DNA from 2 places in the Streptomyces sp. NPDC053069 genome. Region 2 is predicted to be linked to the other one. Evidence: riboswitches for the same ligand, from Rfam matches in the RefSeq annotation. Region 2 holds a riboswitch; the other holds the start of a gene.

Region 1 (6,542 bases), on a different contig from region 2:
TGCGACTTGTTGTTGCGGACCGCGATGGTGGTGGAGAAGCCGTCCGCCTTGCCGCAGGCCTTCAGCTCCTGCTTGGCCAGGTCGGCGTTGCCGTTCTTGTTCTTGGTCGCGATCTGGTACGGGTCGTACTTCTGGCCCTCGCCACCGGCGACCGACGGCGGGAGCATGTTGGTGCCGATGTCACCACCGGCGATGGGGCCACCGCGGGCGGTCTGCAGCGACACGTGGTCGGCGGCGTAGATCACGGCCTTGCGGCAGTGGATGTTGTCGAACGGCTTGACGCTCTGCGGGAAGACCGCGTAGCGGATGAAGCCGGAGACCGGGTTGTCCAGGTTGTCCTTGTGCTGCTTCAGGGCGATCTGACGGCCCTGCGGGCCCAGGCCGGTCTGGCTGGCGTCCACGTCGTAGTCGCCGTTGAGCAGCTGCTGGTCGGAGTTGACCTGGTTGGTGGAGATGTCCAGGGTGATCTTGTCCGGGTACGCCTTGCGGACCGGGTCGGAGGACGCCTGCCACTTGTCGTTGCGGACCAGGACCAGGTTCTTGCCCGGGGCGTACGACTCGAACTTGTACGGACCCGAGGAGAACGGGTGCAGGCCGTACTTGGACTTGGTGTCCTTGTCCTGGCGGACCGGGGAGCCCGTGGTCATCGCCAGCGTCTGGAGGAAGTCCGAGTTGGGCGCAGGCAGGTGGAAGACGATCGTCTTCGCGTCCGGCGTCGAGATCGCCTTCAGGCCCAGGTGGTCCTTGGCGCTGTCCTTGTACGGACCCTTGTAGGTGTTCTTCGGGTCCAGCATCTGCTGGAGGTAGATCGGACCGCCGGACAGGACGTCCTGCGCCCAGACGCGCTCGATGCCGTACTTGACGTCCTGGGAGGTGATCGGCTTGCCGTCCTCCCAGGTGACGCCGTCACGCAGCGTGAAGGTGTAGGTCTTGCCGCCGTCCGAGACCTTGCCCATGTCGGTGGCGAGGTCCGGGGTGAGCGTGGCGCCCTCGGCACCGGGCGCGGTCTTGTAGGTGACCAGCTGACGGCTGTAGTAGCGCGAGAAGTCCCACATGAACCCGTAGTAGCCGCGCGTGGTGTCCCACGAGTCGGCGTCCTGCGTGCTCACGAACTTCAGCGTGCCGCCCTTCTTGACCTGGTCGGCCTGGGCAACCTTGTTGACCGCCGCGTTGAAGCCGGCCGCGCCGTCCTTCGAGCCGCCGCCGTTGCCTCCGCCGCACGCCGCCGTGGTCAGCAGCCCGGCGACCACTGCGGCAGCGGCAAGGGCCTGCTTGCGCCGCCCTGAGGTGCGTTGGGTGTTCACGATCTCGGATCCTCCGGATTTGATGAGAGACCCCGTGGGAGAGCTCACGGGACGCTTGGGGTACGGCACTTCAGCGGGAGGCCTTCGGGTCGAGCGCGTCCCGCACGCCGTCGCCGAAGAGGTTGAAGGCCAGAACCGTGATGAAGATCGCCACGCCCGGGATCACCATGTACATGGGGTCCGAGTCGTAGTAGTCGATCGCGCTCGAGAGCATCTGTCCCCAGGAGGAGGTGGGCGGCTTGACGCCCACACCCAGGAAGCTGAGCGCCGCTTCGGTCAGGATGTTCGTGGGGATCATCATCGTCGTGTACACGATGATGGGCGCGACGAGGTTGGGCAGCAGCTCCTTGAAGAGGATGTAGAGCTGCCCGGCGCCGAGCGAGCGGGCCGCCTCGACGTACTCGCGTTCGCGCAGCGAGAGCGTCTGGCCGCGCACCACGCGGCCGATGTACGGCCAGCCGAAGAAGCCGATGACCAGGATCATCACGAACACACGCACGCCCGTGCCGGTGAGCCCCAGCATCTGGTTGGGCATGACGGAGACCAGCGCGATGATGAACAGCAGCTGCGGGAAGGCGAGGAGGCCGTCCATGACCCGGCTGATGACCGAGTCCACCCAGCCGCCGAAGAAGCCCGCCAGGATGCCGAGGATGGTGCCCAGGATGACGGCGACCACGGCGGACAGGAAGCCGACGAGCAGCGAGATCCGGGCGCCGTAGAGGATGCGGGCGAAGATGTCGCGGCCGTTGACCGGTTCGACACCGAGCAGGTGGTCGCCGCTGATGCCGCCCATCGAGCCCTTGGGGGTGCTGAACAGCGGGTCGATCAGGCCCTGGTGGTAGAGGTCCGGGTCCTGACCGACGAGACTCGTGATCACCGGTGCGAGCAGTGCGACCACGATGAGGAGGAGCACGACTACGCCGCCCGTGAGGGCCAGTTTGTCCCGCTTGAGGCGTTCCCAGGCGATCCGGCCCAGGGACCGGCCCTGAACGGCCTTCGCGTCGGTGGCCGCGACCGCCGCTTCCTCTGCCGCACCCGGGGCCGCTTCCGCGGTCGGCTCGTGCAATGGTGCCGTCATCAGGCTGGGACCCCTCTCAACCGGCGGTAGCCGGCCCGCACTTGCCGCTGGTAGCGGCATCAAACAGTCCGTCGTACACAGGGGCGAACCCCTTGAAGGGGGAGTCTTCAACGCTTGCGCGATCAGCCGCCAGCCTTGACGAGGAATGGATGCGCAACCGTGATGCAAGCAGGCGTTTCCTGTTATGCGGACAGGAAGTTACGGCGACCGGACGAGAGCCGGCCGGACAACTGCGTGGGCAAAACGGGACATACGGGCGATGAGCCCAGGTCAGTAGCTGCCGTGCACCGGTGGATAGCCGTATCCGGCGACGGGCGCCTGCTGCTGGGGAGAGGCCTGGAGCTGGGGCTGTGGCGCGGCGTGGGCGTCACGGTCGTAGAACGGGCGGGCATTGGCCCGCATCCACATCACGACCGGGTCGTACTCGTCGGTCATCGCGACCGTCGACACCGGCAGGCCCTCCGGGACCGCGCCGACGGACTGCTGCATCATCGCGCGCACCGAGTCGACCGCGGCCGGCGAGGTGTCGTACACGTCCAGGCCGATGGCGAGATACGGGGCGCCGAGCGCGGGCTGCACCCAGGCGCGGCGCAGCGAGCGCAGGGCCGGTGTGCGATGGGCGTTCTGCGCGAGCAGGGCGTAGAACTGCGGAATCTCGATGCCGGGTTCGGTCAGCCGGAGAGGGCCGGCGGGCTGGCGGTCCAGGCCCGTGGCGATGCGGCGCAGGTCCAGCCAGGGGATGCCGACGCCGCCGCCCGGGGCGTGCGGGTTGAGCCAGAGACCGTAGTGGTCCGGGTAGAGGGTGCGGGCCACGTCGAGCCCCTCGACGACCTCGTAGGACCGGTTCCAGCCGCTGGCCGAGAGTTCCTGGGCGGAGGTGACGCAGGGGGCGTACTGGAAGCCGTCGACCTCCATGTTTCCGTACTGGGCGTCCGGGGAGCCGGCCTGGCCGTGCCACAGGAGCATCCAGATCTGGCCGGCGGACGGGGTGGCGAGGGCACGCAGCAGGGCCTCGTAGGCGTCGTAGCGTCCGGGCGTGACCTGGCGCAGCATGTGCTCGACGCTGCCGCTGTGGCTCGCGCTCACCTGTCGTGCCCTTCTCTTTTTCGTGCCCCGCGTTTGGAGACAGCTTAAGCGCCCAGTGGCTCCGGGCCTTCTGTGCGTGCGCGGGTGCGGGTGTGTGGGGGGCTCGTCGCGCGGTTCCCCGCGCCCCTGGGCCGGCTGCCCCCGCGTCGTACCCGGTGGCCGTACTTCTAGTGACCGTATTGATAGAAGGGGCGGACGTTCGCCTTGAGCCATGCGGCCACCGGGTCGTCCGTCACGTCGAGGAGGACCAGGTTCATCGGCCACTTGACCGGGACTTTGCCCAGGGCGCGGCCCAGGGCCTGCATGGGGAGCGTGCGCAGGTCGCCCTCCCACTGGGAGAGTTCCACGCCGACGAACATCACCGGGTCGTCGGTCTCTATGGCGGCCAGGCAGCGGCGGGCGGTGAGGACCACGCCGGTCTCGGCGAACTCGGCGGACGCGGCGGAGAGGAAGTCGACCGGGTCGTCCTGCCAGTCGGGTTCGAAGAGGCGGACCCGGCCGCCGGTGCCGGGGCCGTCGAGCGGGGTGCGGCCGGCCCGGCACAGCTCGGCCACCGCCTCGGGCGGAAGCGGGATGCCGACCAGAGCGTCGGGGTTCACGGCGATGCCGACCTGCGGGGGCAGACCGCGGGCGAACTCCACGGCGGGAGCGATGGTGTACGCCATGTGGGAGCCGGCCGCCTGGCGCAGCTGTTCCTCGGAGCTGAACACCGGGACGTACGCCTGGCCGGCGATGTCCAGCGTGGGCAGGTCCAGAGCGCCGCTGTCGGGGCCGCCCCCGCTCGGCAGCGGGATCCACAGCAGACTGCGGCCCAGGACCTCGATGATCCGGCCGGCCGCGGCGGGTATGCCGAGGGAGGCCGAGAGCACCTCCTCCAGCTCGTTGCCGGGCCAGCCGCCGTGCGGCTGGGGGTGCGCCTGTGCCGGGAAGTCCGCGGGAATGTCCGCCGGGAAGTCCATCTGCCTACCGCCTGCTGGAAATCTCTGCTGTGACCAAGAAGGCTAGCGGGTGGCTGTGACAGTCCCTGCCCCTGCGCATATCGTCCCCCTCACCCTGGTGCTCATCGCCCCCCTCAGCCCTGTGCCCCCCTCAGCCCTGGGCCCCCTCATCCGGTGAATGCGATCCGCCGCAGGGTGTCCGCCGCCGCGCGGTCCAGCAGCACGGCGGAGCCGCAGCCCGCGGGCGGCTCGCCCCGCCCGACCGCGGCGAGCAGCCGGGCGGTCGTACGGCGGTGGCGGCGGAAGGCGTAGCGGGAGACGGCCCGGCCGCGGGTTCGCTGGCCCTCGCGGGCCGTGTCCGGCGTGACGTCGAGCAGGAGCAGATGGAGGGTGCCGCCGCGGCGGCGGGCCGCGCGGGCGAGCCAGGCGCGCACCCAGGACTGGGTGCCGCAGTCGTGGACGACGACGCCCTCGCCGGTGCGCAGGGCGCGGCGCAGGACGGCGTAGTGGGCGAGGCGGACCAGCGGGCGGTAGAGGGCGTACGGGAGCGCGCGGGGCAGGCGGGCCGCGAAGCGGTCGCGCATGTCCTGGGAGTCGATGCGGCGCCCGGCGACCGCGCGCCGCATCAGGGTGGACTTGCCGCTGCCGGGCAGGCCGGCGATCACCACCAGGTCCTCGGGGCCGAAGAGCAGGGCGTGCGGGCTGCGGCCGGCGCGGTCGCGCAGGTCGCGGACGACGGGGGAAGGGGCGGTGCGCTGCCCGGGCACGGCGATGCCGGTGGTGACGGTGGCGTACACCGGGGTGCTGTTCATCGTGATCTTCCTCCCCTGTCGGCCCGGTAATCTTCCTGCCCGCTACGCGTAAAGAGAAGGTAATGAACGAGGGTGGCGAAGGGGTCCGCGTCCTGCCACAGGTCGGTTACAAAAGCCGGCCCGCCGTGCAATGATGTGGCCGCCAACTGCATACCGGCCGCTTGAATCCGCGCGGGAGAGTTCCTGGCAGCACTGCTGCCGGGACGCCGAAGGAGCAAGTCCCTCCCTTGAATCTCTCAGGCCCCGTTACCGCGCGGGCGAGGCACATCTGAAAAGCGGGCCGCTGCGACAGTGGCTCCACCCAAGGTGCAAGCCGTGATCGTCCCTGTGGCGGTCCTGGCGAACCTCTCAGGTTCCGATGACAGATGGGGAGGAACGTTCCTCGCCTGTCCTGCTTTCCTGGGAGACGACCGTCCGATGAGCAGTACCGAACCCCTTGAGCTGCGCCATACCGCGCTGGACGCGCTGCATCGCTCGCTCGATGCGACGATGACCGACTTCGCCGGCTGGGACATGCCCCTGCGCTACGGCTCCGAACGCGACGAGCACATCGCCGTGCGTACGAAGGCGGGTCTGTTCGACCTCTCCCACATGGGCGAGATCACCGTCACCGGCCCGCAGGCCGCCGCCCTCCTCAACTACGCCCTGGTCGGCAACATCGCCTCCGTCGGCGTCGGCCGCGCCCGCTACACCATGATCTGCCAGGCCGACGGCGGCATCCTGGACGACCTGATCGTCTACCGGCTCGCCGAGACCGAGTACATGGTCGTCGCCAACGCCTCCAACGCCCAGGTGGTGCTGGACGCGCTGACCGAGCGCGCCGCCGGCTTCGACGCCGAGGTCCGTGACGACCGGGACGCGTACGCGCTGATCGCCGTGCAGGGGCCGGAGTCCCCCGGCATCCTGAGGTCGCTCACGGACGCCGACCTCGACGGCCTCAAGTACTACGCCGGCCTGCCCGGCACCGTCGCCGGCGTCCCGGCGCTGATCGCCCGCACCGGCTACACCGGCGAGGACGGCTTCGAGCTGTTCGTGAAGCCGGAGCACGCCGTGGAGCTGTGGCAGGCGCTGACCAAGGCCGGCGAGGGCGTCGGCCTGGTCCCCTGCGGCCTGTCCTGCCGGGACACCCTGCGCCTGGAGGCGGGCATGCCGCTGTACGGGCACGAGCTGACCACCGCGCTCACCCCCTTCGACGCCGGGCTCGGCCGGGTGGTGAAGTTCGAGAAGGAGGGCGACTTCGTCGGGCGCGAGGCGCTCACCGAGGCCGCCGCCCGGGCTCAGGAGAACCCGCCGCGGGTCCTCGTCGGGCTGATCGCCGAGGGCC
Region 2 (6,542 bases):
TGGGCTCGGCGCTGCTGGTGGTGCGCCGGGGACCGAACTCGGGCAGCCGCTTCCTGCTGGACAGCGACCTGACCACGGCGGGCCGTCATCCGCAGAGCGACATCTTCCTGGACGACGTCACGGTCTCGCGCCGGCACGTGGAGTTCCGGCGTTCCCCGGACGGCTCGTTCACCGTGGCCGACGTGGGCAGTCTGAACGGCACGTACGTCAACCGCGAGCGGATCGACCAGGTCGCTCTGTCGAACGGTGACGAGGTGCAGATCGGCAAGTACCGGCTGGTGTTCTACGCGAGCCGGCAGGGCATCTGACCCGCCCCCGGACCGGCGTCCGGGGGGACTCCCAGGGAAGGTCCATGCTTCAAACACCGAGCGGCGGTGCCGGAAGCGGTACCGCCGCCAGGGACAGTGGGCTGATGAGCATCGGCACGGTGCTGAACGTGCTGCGTGACGAGTTTCCCGAAGTCACCATCTCCAAGATCCGTTTCCTGGAGGCCGAGGGGCTCATCGAGCCGCAGCGGACCCCTTCGGGGTACCGCAAGTTCAGCGCCGGGGATGTCGAGCGGCTGGCTCATGTGCTGAGGATGCAGCGGGACCACTATCTGCCGCTCAAGGTGATCCGCGAGCGGCTGGACGCCATGGAGCGGGGCGAGGCCGTCCAGCTCCCCCTCGTGGGGCGTCAGCGCACCGCGGAGGACGTTCCGGAACCGCCCGGGGCGCCCACGGTGGCCCGGGTGGGCAGGGCCGAGCTGCTGGCGGCCGCGGACATCGACGAGGGTGAGCTGAAGGAGTGGGAGTCGTACGGCCTCATCGCTCCCCTGGAGGACGGGGTGTACGACGCCGAGGCCGTCACCGTGGCCTCGCTCGTCGCCGAACTGGGCCGCTTCGGGATCGAGCCGCGCCACCTGAGGGTGATGAAGGCCGCCGCCGACCGTGAAGCCGGACTCGTCGACCAGGTGGTCGCCCCGCTCAAGCGCCACCGCAACCCGCAGACCAGGGCACATGCCGAGGCCCGTACGAAGGAGCTGGCGGCGCTCACCGTGAAGCTGCACGCGGCCCTCGTGCAGACCGCTCTCGGCGTGCGGCTGCCCTGAGCTCGGCGGCTCCCCGGCGGCCGGATCGGGCAGCTGTTCCCGGCCCGACTACCCAAACGTCCCGGGCACGGCCTAGGGTTGCTGTGTGAACGAGCTCGATGTCGTAGGTGTCCGGGTCGAAATGCCCTCCAACCAACCGATCGTGCTCCTGCGCGAAGTGGGAGGCGATCGTTACCTCCCCATCTGGATCGGGCCGGGGGAGGCGACGGCGATCGCCTTCGCCCAGCAGGGCATGGCCCCCGCCAGGCCACTGACCCACGACCTGTTCAAGGACGTGCTGGAGGCCGTCGGCCAGGAGCTGACCGAAGTACGCATCACCGATCTGCGGGAAGGCGTCTTCTACGCGGAGCTGGTCTTCGCCAGCGGCGTCGAGGTCAGCGCCCGCCCCTCCGATGCCATAGCGTTGGCCCTGCGCACCGGGACGCCCATCTACGGCAGTGACACGGTCCTGGACGACGCCGGTATCGCCATTCCGGACGAGCAGGAGGACGAAGTGGAGAAGTTCCGCGAGTTCCTCGACCAGATCTCGCCCGAGGACTTCGGCACCAGCAGCCAGTGATCAGGAGCGGCCGGTAAGTGCCGATCCTCCTGGTGGGACGGGCATGTGCCACCGGCCATTGAGAGCGTCCTACGGCTTCCCCCGAAGGCATTCGGCTAGCCTTTCCCCGCGGTGGGACACGGGAAACCACTCCTAGGGTGATTATCACTCGGCGTGCCGAGTGTGGCGATCGTTGACGCACCCCTGGTGACTGCCTACCGTCGTGAAGGCAGGTCAAGGACGGAGGTCGGCGTGAGAACCAGCGGCGACGGTACGGCTGGGGGTGCTCCCGTGCGCGGTTTCGGGGAGAGCGGTCCGTACCCGGTTCACAGCAGCGCGGTGGATCACGCTCCGCAACGGCCGACGGCGGTGCCGAACGGCGGAGGGGCGGCGTCCATGACATCCGAGCAGATCGGCTATCGGGGGCCCACGGCCTGCGCGGCGGCCGGCATCACCTACCGGCAGCTCGACTACTGGGCCCGCACCGGCCTGGTCGAGCCGAGCGTGCGGCCCGCCTACGGGTCGGGCACCCAGCGGCTGTACAGCTTCCGGGACGTGGTCGTCCTGAAGATCGTGAAGCGGTTCCTGGACACCGGGGTCTCGCTGCAGAACATCCGCGCGGCCGTGCAGCACCTCAGAGAACGCGGTTTCCGCGATCTGGAGCGGATGACCCTGATGAGCGATGGCGCAACGGTCTACGAGTGCACCTCGCCGGACGAGGTCCACGCCCTGCTCCAGGGCGGTCAGGGCATCTTCGGGATCGCCGTCGGCGTGGTGTGGCGGGACGTGGAAAGCGCACTCTCCCAGCTGCACGGCGAGCGCATCGACACGGGCGAGACCCTCGTCGGGCACAACCCCGCGGACGAGCTGGCGCGGCGCCGCAACCGGGCGGTCTGACGCTGCCCCTTCCGGGGCCGGGCATTGTCAGTGCCGTGGTGCAGCATCGGAGATGTGAGAAACACGCCCACGATCCTGCATCTCGACATGGATGCCTTCTACGCCTCGGTGGAGCAGGCATCCAAGCCGAGCCTGCGCGGGAAGGCGGTCGTCGTGGGCGGCCTCGGACCACGCGGGGTGGTGGCCACCGCGTCGTACGAGGCACGGGCCTTCGGGGTCCACTCGGCGATGCCCATGGCCCAGGCCCGCCGGCTGGCGCCCAACGCCGCCTATCTGGTGCCGCGCTTCACCCTGTACCGGACGGTCAGCGAACAGGTGATGGCGCTGCTGCGGGAGCTGTCACCGCTGGTGGAGCCGCTCAGTCTGGACGAGGCGTTCGTGGACCTGGAGGCCGGGGGGACGGCCTGGGACGAGGAGTCGGCGCGGCTGGCCGGGATCAGGCTCCGCGCGGACATCCGGGAGGCCACCGGGCTCACCGGTTCGGTCGGGCTCGCCGCCTCCAAGATGCTCGCCAAGATCGCCTCCGAGCAGGCCAAGCCGGACGGCCTGGTGCTCATCGAGCCGGGGTCCGAGCGGGCCCTGCTGGGGCCCATGCCGGTGCGGACCCTGCCCGGGGTCGGCCCGGCCACCGGCGACCATCTGCGCAGAGCCGGGATCACGACGGTCGAGGAACTGGCGGAAGCGGGCGAGGACGAACTGGTCCGGCTGCTCGGCAAGGCCCACGGGCATGCGCTGTACGCCATGGCCCTGGCCCATGACGAGCGGCCCGTGGTGGCCGAGCGCGAGGCGAAGTCGGTGTCGGTCGAGGACACGTACGACGTGGACATCCATGACCGGCTGAGGATCGGCCTTGAGGTGCAGCGGCTCGCCGACCGGTGTGTGGGGCGGCTGCGCGAGGCCGGGCTGTCGGGGCGGACCATTGTGCTGAAGGTGCGGCGGTACGACTTCTCGACGCTGACCAGGTCGGAGACGCTCAGGGGACCGACGGACGATCCGGCGGTCGTGCGGGAGGCAGCCGCGCGGTTGCTGGACTCCGTGGACACCACGGGCGGGGTACGGCTGCTCGGCGTGGGTGTCTCCGGGCTCGCCGACTACACCCAGGAGGACCTGTTCGCCCAGGCCATGCCGGTGCCTTCGGCAGAAGAGCCGGAGAAGGGCGCGGTCGAGGTCATGGTGGAGCGGCCGGAGTCTGTCGAACGGCACTGGCGTGCCGGGCAGGATGTGCGGCATGCCGAATACGGACACGGGTGGGTGCAGGGCAGTGGACTGGGGCGGGTGACCGTGCGGTTCGAAACGCCGCAGTCCCCTCCGGGACGGGTGCGGACGTTCTTTGTCGACGATCCCGCGCTGGAGTCGGCCGATCCATTGCCGTTGGTTTCGGATTCCGCCCATGAGGAGCGTCCGACGCCGGACGGGGACGAGGAGCGGCCGGCGCCGGGGCGAGGCCAGGACGAGAGGCCTCAGGTCTCCTCCGAACCCGCCAGCTTGCCGAAGTCGTGGTCCGGGACCGACGGGGGCGGGGTCACGTCGAGGCCGTAGTGGTGGTAGAGCTGGAGTTCCTGTTCGGGGGAGAGATGGCGGCCCACGCCGAAGTCGGGGGCGTCCTTGATCAGGGCGCGGTCGAAGGGGACGTGGAGGGAGCCTTCGATCAGTTCACTGGGCTCCAGGGGGACGAAGGCGTCCCGGGAGAACAGGCCGGTGCGTATGGCCGCCCACTCGGGCACGCCGGTCGCGTCGTCGAGGTAGACCTCGTCGATGGTGCCGATCTTGGTCCCATTGCGGTCGAACGCCTTGCGGCCGATCAGGTTGCGCGGATCGATCTCGGTCTGCACGGTCCCTCTCCCTCCACTTGGTCGCAACTCATCCGTAACCACTACGAAAGAGCACAATCAGGGAGGCGGCCACTCGAAGGCTCGGGCGTTGACCTCGCTGGTAGGCTGACAGCGGCTGCTGACCCCGTGCGGGAGAGTCCTCCGACCACCTCGGAGGCGCCGAAGGAGCAAATCCTCCCCGGAATCTCTCAGGCTCACGTACCGCACGGACGAGGTCACTCTGGAAAGCAGAGCGGGTGTCGACGGCTTCCGCTCTCACCGACGGTGAAAGCCGGGGCTCTCGGGGCCCGGTGAAGCTCTCAGGTTGAGATGACAGAGGGGGAGGCCGTCGGGGCACCCGCGCCGTGGTGCCCCTCGAAGGTCGCGTCAGACCAGGAGGCCTCCGCAATGACCGCCCACCGCATTCCGCTCTCGGAGCTCGAAGCGGGCATCCCGTTCGAGCAGCGCCACATCGGGCCCGACCAGGAGGCGCGGGCCAAGATGCTCGCGCACGTCGGCTACGGCTCCCTCGACGAGCTGACCGCCGCCGCGGTCCCGGATGTGATCAAGAACGCCGACGCCCTCGATCTGCCGGGCGCCCGCACCGAGGCCGAGGTGCTCGCCGAGCTGCGCTCGCTCGCCGACCGCAACCAGGTCCTCGACTCCATGATCGGCCTGGGCTACTACGGCACCTTCACCCCGCCGGTCATCCTGCGCAACGTCATGGAGAACCCGGCCTGGTACACCGCGTACACCCCGTACCAGCCGGAGATCTCGCAGGGACGGCTCGAGGCCCTGCTGAACTTCCAGACCGTGGTCGCCGACCTCACCGGCCTGCCCACCTCCGGTGCCTCCCTGCTCGACGAGGGCACGGCCGCCGCCGAGGCGATGGCCCTGTCGCGGCGCATGGGCAAGAACAAGAAGGGCCTGTTCCTGGTCGACGCGGACGCGCTGCCGCAGACCATCGCCGTCATCGAGACGCGCGCGGAGCCCACCGGTGTCGAGGTCGTCGTCGCCGACCTCAGCGAGGGCATTCCGGCCGAGGTGGCCGAGCGCGAGATCAACGGCGTGCTGATCCAGTACCCGGGAGCCTCCGGCGCCGTACGGGACATCAAGCCGGTCATCGACCAGGCGCATGAGCTGGGTGCCCTGGTCACCGTGGCCGCCGACCTGCTGGCGCTGACCCTGCTGACCTCGCCGGGTGAGCTGGGCGCGGACATCGCCGTAGGTACCACCCAGCGCTTCGGTGTGCCGATGGGCTTCGGCGGTCCGCACGCGGGCTACATGGCCGTGCACGAGAAGTTCGCGCGCAGCCTGCCCGGCCGCCTCGTGGGCGTCTCCGTCGACGCCGACGGCAACAAGGCCTACCGGCTCGCGCTGCAGACCCGTGAGCAGCACATCCGCCGCGAGAAGGCCACCAGCAACATCTGCACCGCGCAGGTGCTGCTCGCCGTGATGGCCGGCATGTACGCCGTCTACCACGGGCCGGAGGGTCTGAAGACCATCGCCCGGCGCACGCACCGGTACGCCACGATCCTCGCCGCGGGCCTGAAGGCCGGCGGGGTCGAGATCGTCCACGGCGCCTACTTCGACACCCTCACCGCGCGCGTGCCCGGCAGGGCCGCCGAGGTCGTGGCCGCCGCCCGGGCGGGTGGCGTCAACCTGCGGCTCGTCGACGCCGACCACGTCTCCCTCGCCTGCGACGAGACGACCAAGCGGGCTCAGCTGGCCGCCGTCTTCTCCGCCTTCGGCGTCGAGGCCGACATCGAGGCGCTGGACGCGACCGCCGAGGACACCCTGCCCGAGGCACTGCTGCGCACCGACACCTACCTGGCCCACCCGGTCTTCCACCAGTACCGCTCCGAGACCGCGATGCTGCGCTACCTGCGCAAGCTGGCCGACCGCGACTACGCGCTCGACCGCGGCATGATCCCGCTGGGCTCCTGCACCATGAAGCTCAACGCGACCACGGAGATGGAGCCGGTCACCTGGCCCGAGTTCGGCCAGCTGCACCCGTTCGTGCCCGCCGAGCAGGCCGAGGGCTACCTCACGCTCATCCGCGAGCTGGAGGAACGTCTCGCCGAGGTCACCGGCTACGACAAGGTCTCCCTGCAGCCGAACGCCGGTTCCCAGGGCGAGCTGGCCGGTCTGCTGGCCGTACGCGGCTACCACCGCGCCAACGGCGACGAGCAGCGCACCGTGTGCC

What was found. Region 2 has a riboswitch for glycine ahead of gcvP (aminomethyl-transferring glycine dehydrogenase). Riboswitches for the same ligand answer to the same signal wherever they lie in the genome.
Region 1: linked by a shared signal. The riboswitch ahead of gcvT (glycine cleavage system aminomethyltransferase GcvT) and the one ahead of gcvP (aminomethyl-transferring glycine dehydrogenase) in region 2 are both predicted to bind glycine.

Annotation. Positions count from the first base shown of each region.
Region 1 is NZ_JBITZN010000009.1:6,855-13,396, reverse strand. It holds gene ACIGXP_RS21745 (ABC transporter substrate-binding protein) at 1-1,304, opposite strand, end outside; gene ACIGXP_RS21740 (ABC transporter permease) at 1,375-2,382, opposite strand; gene ACIGXP_RS21735 (enhanced serine sensitivity protein SseB C-terminal domain-containing protein) at 2,653-3,435, opposite strand; gene ACIGXP_RS21730 (enhanced serine sensitivity protein SseB) at 3,636-4,427, opposite strand; gene ACIGXP_RS21725 (AAA family ATPase) at 4,574-5,218, opposite strand; glycine riboswitch at 5,381-5,480, shown strand; gene gcvT (glycine cleavage system aminomethyltransferase GcvT) at 5,636-6,542, shown strand, end outside.
Region 2 is NZ_JBITZN010000001.1:789,656-796,197, reverse strand. It holds gene ACIGXP_RS03600 (FHA domain-containing protein) at 1-308, shown strand, start outside; gene ACIGXP_RS03595 (MerR family transcriptional regulator) at 353-1,090, shown strand; gene ACIGXP_RS03590 (bifunctional nuclease family protein) at 1,176-1,649, shown strand; gene ACIGXP_RS03585 (MerR family transcriptional regulator) at 1,881-2,525, shown strand; gene ACIGXP_RS03580 (DNA polymerase IV) at 2,580-4,064, shown strand; gene ACIGXP_RS03575 (PRC-barrel domain-containing protein) at 3,986-4,357, opposite strand; glycine riboswitch at 4,477-4,571, shown strand; gene gcvP (aminomethyl-transferring glycine dehydrogenase) at 4,745-6,542, shown strand, end outside.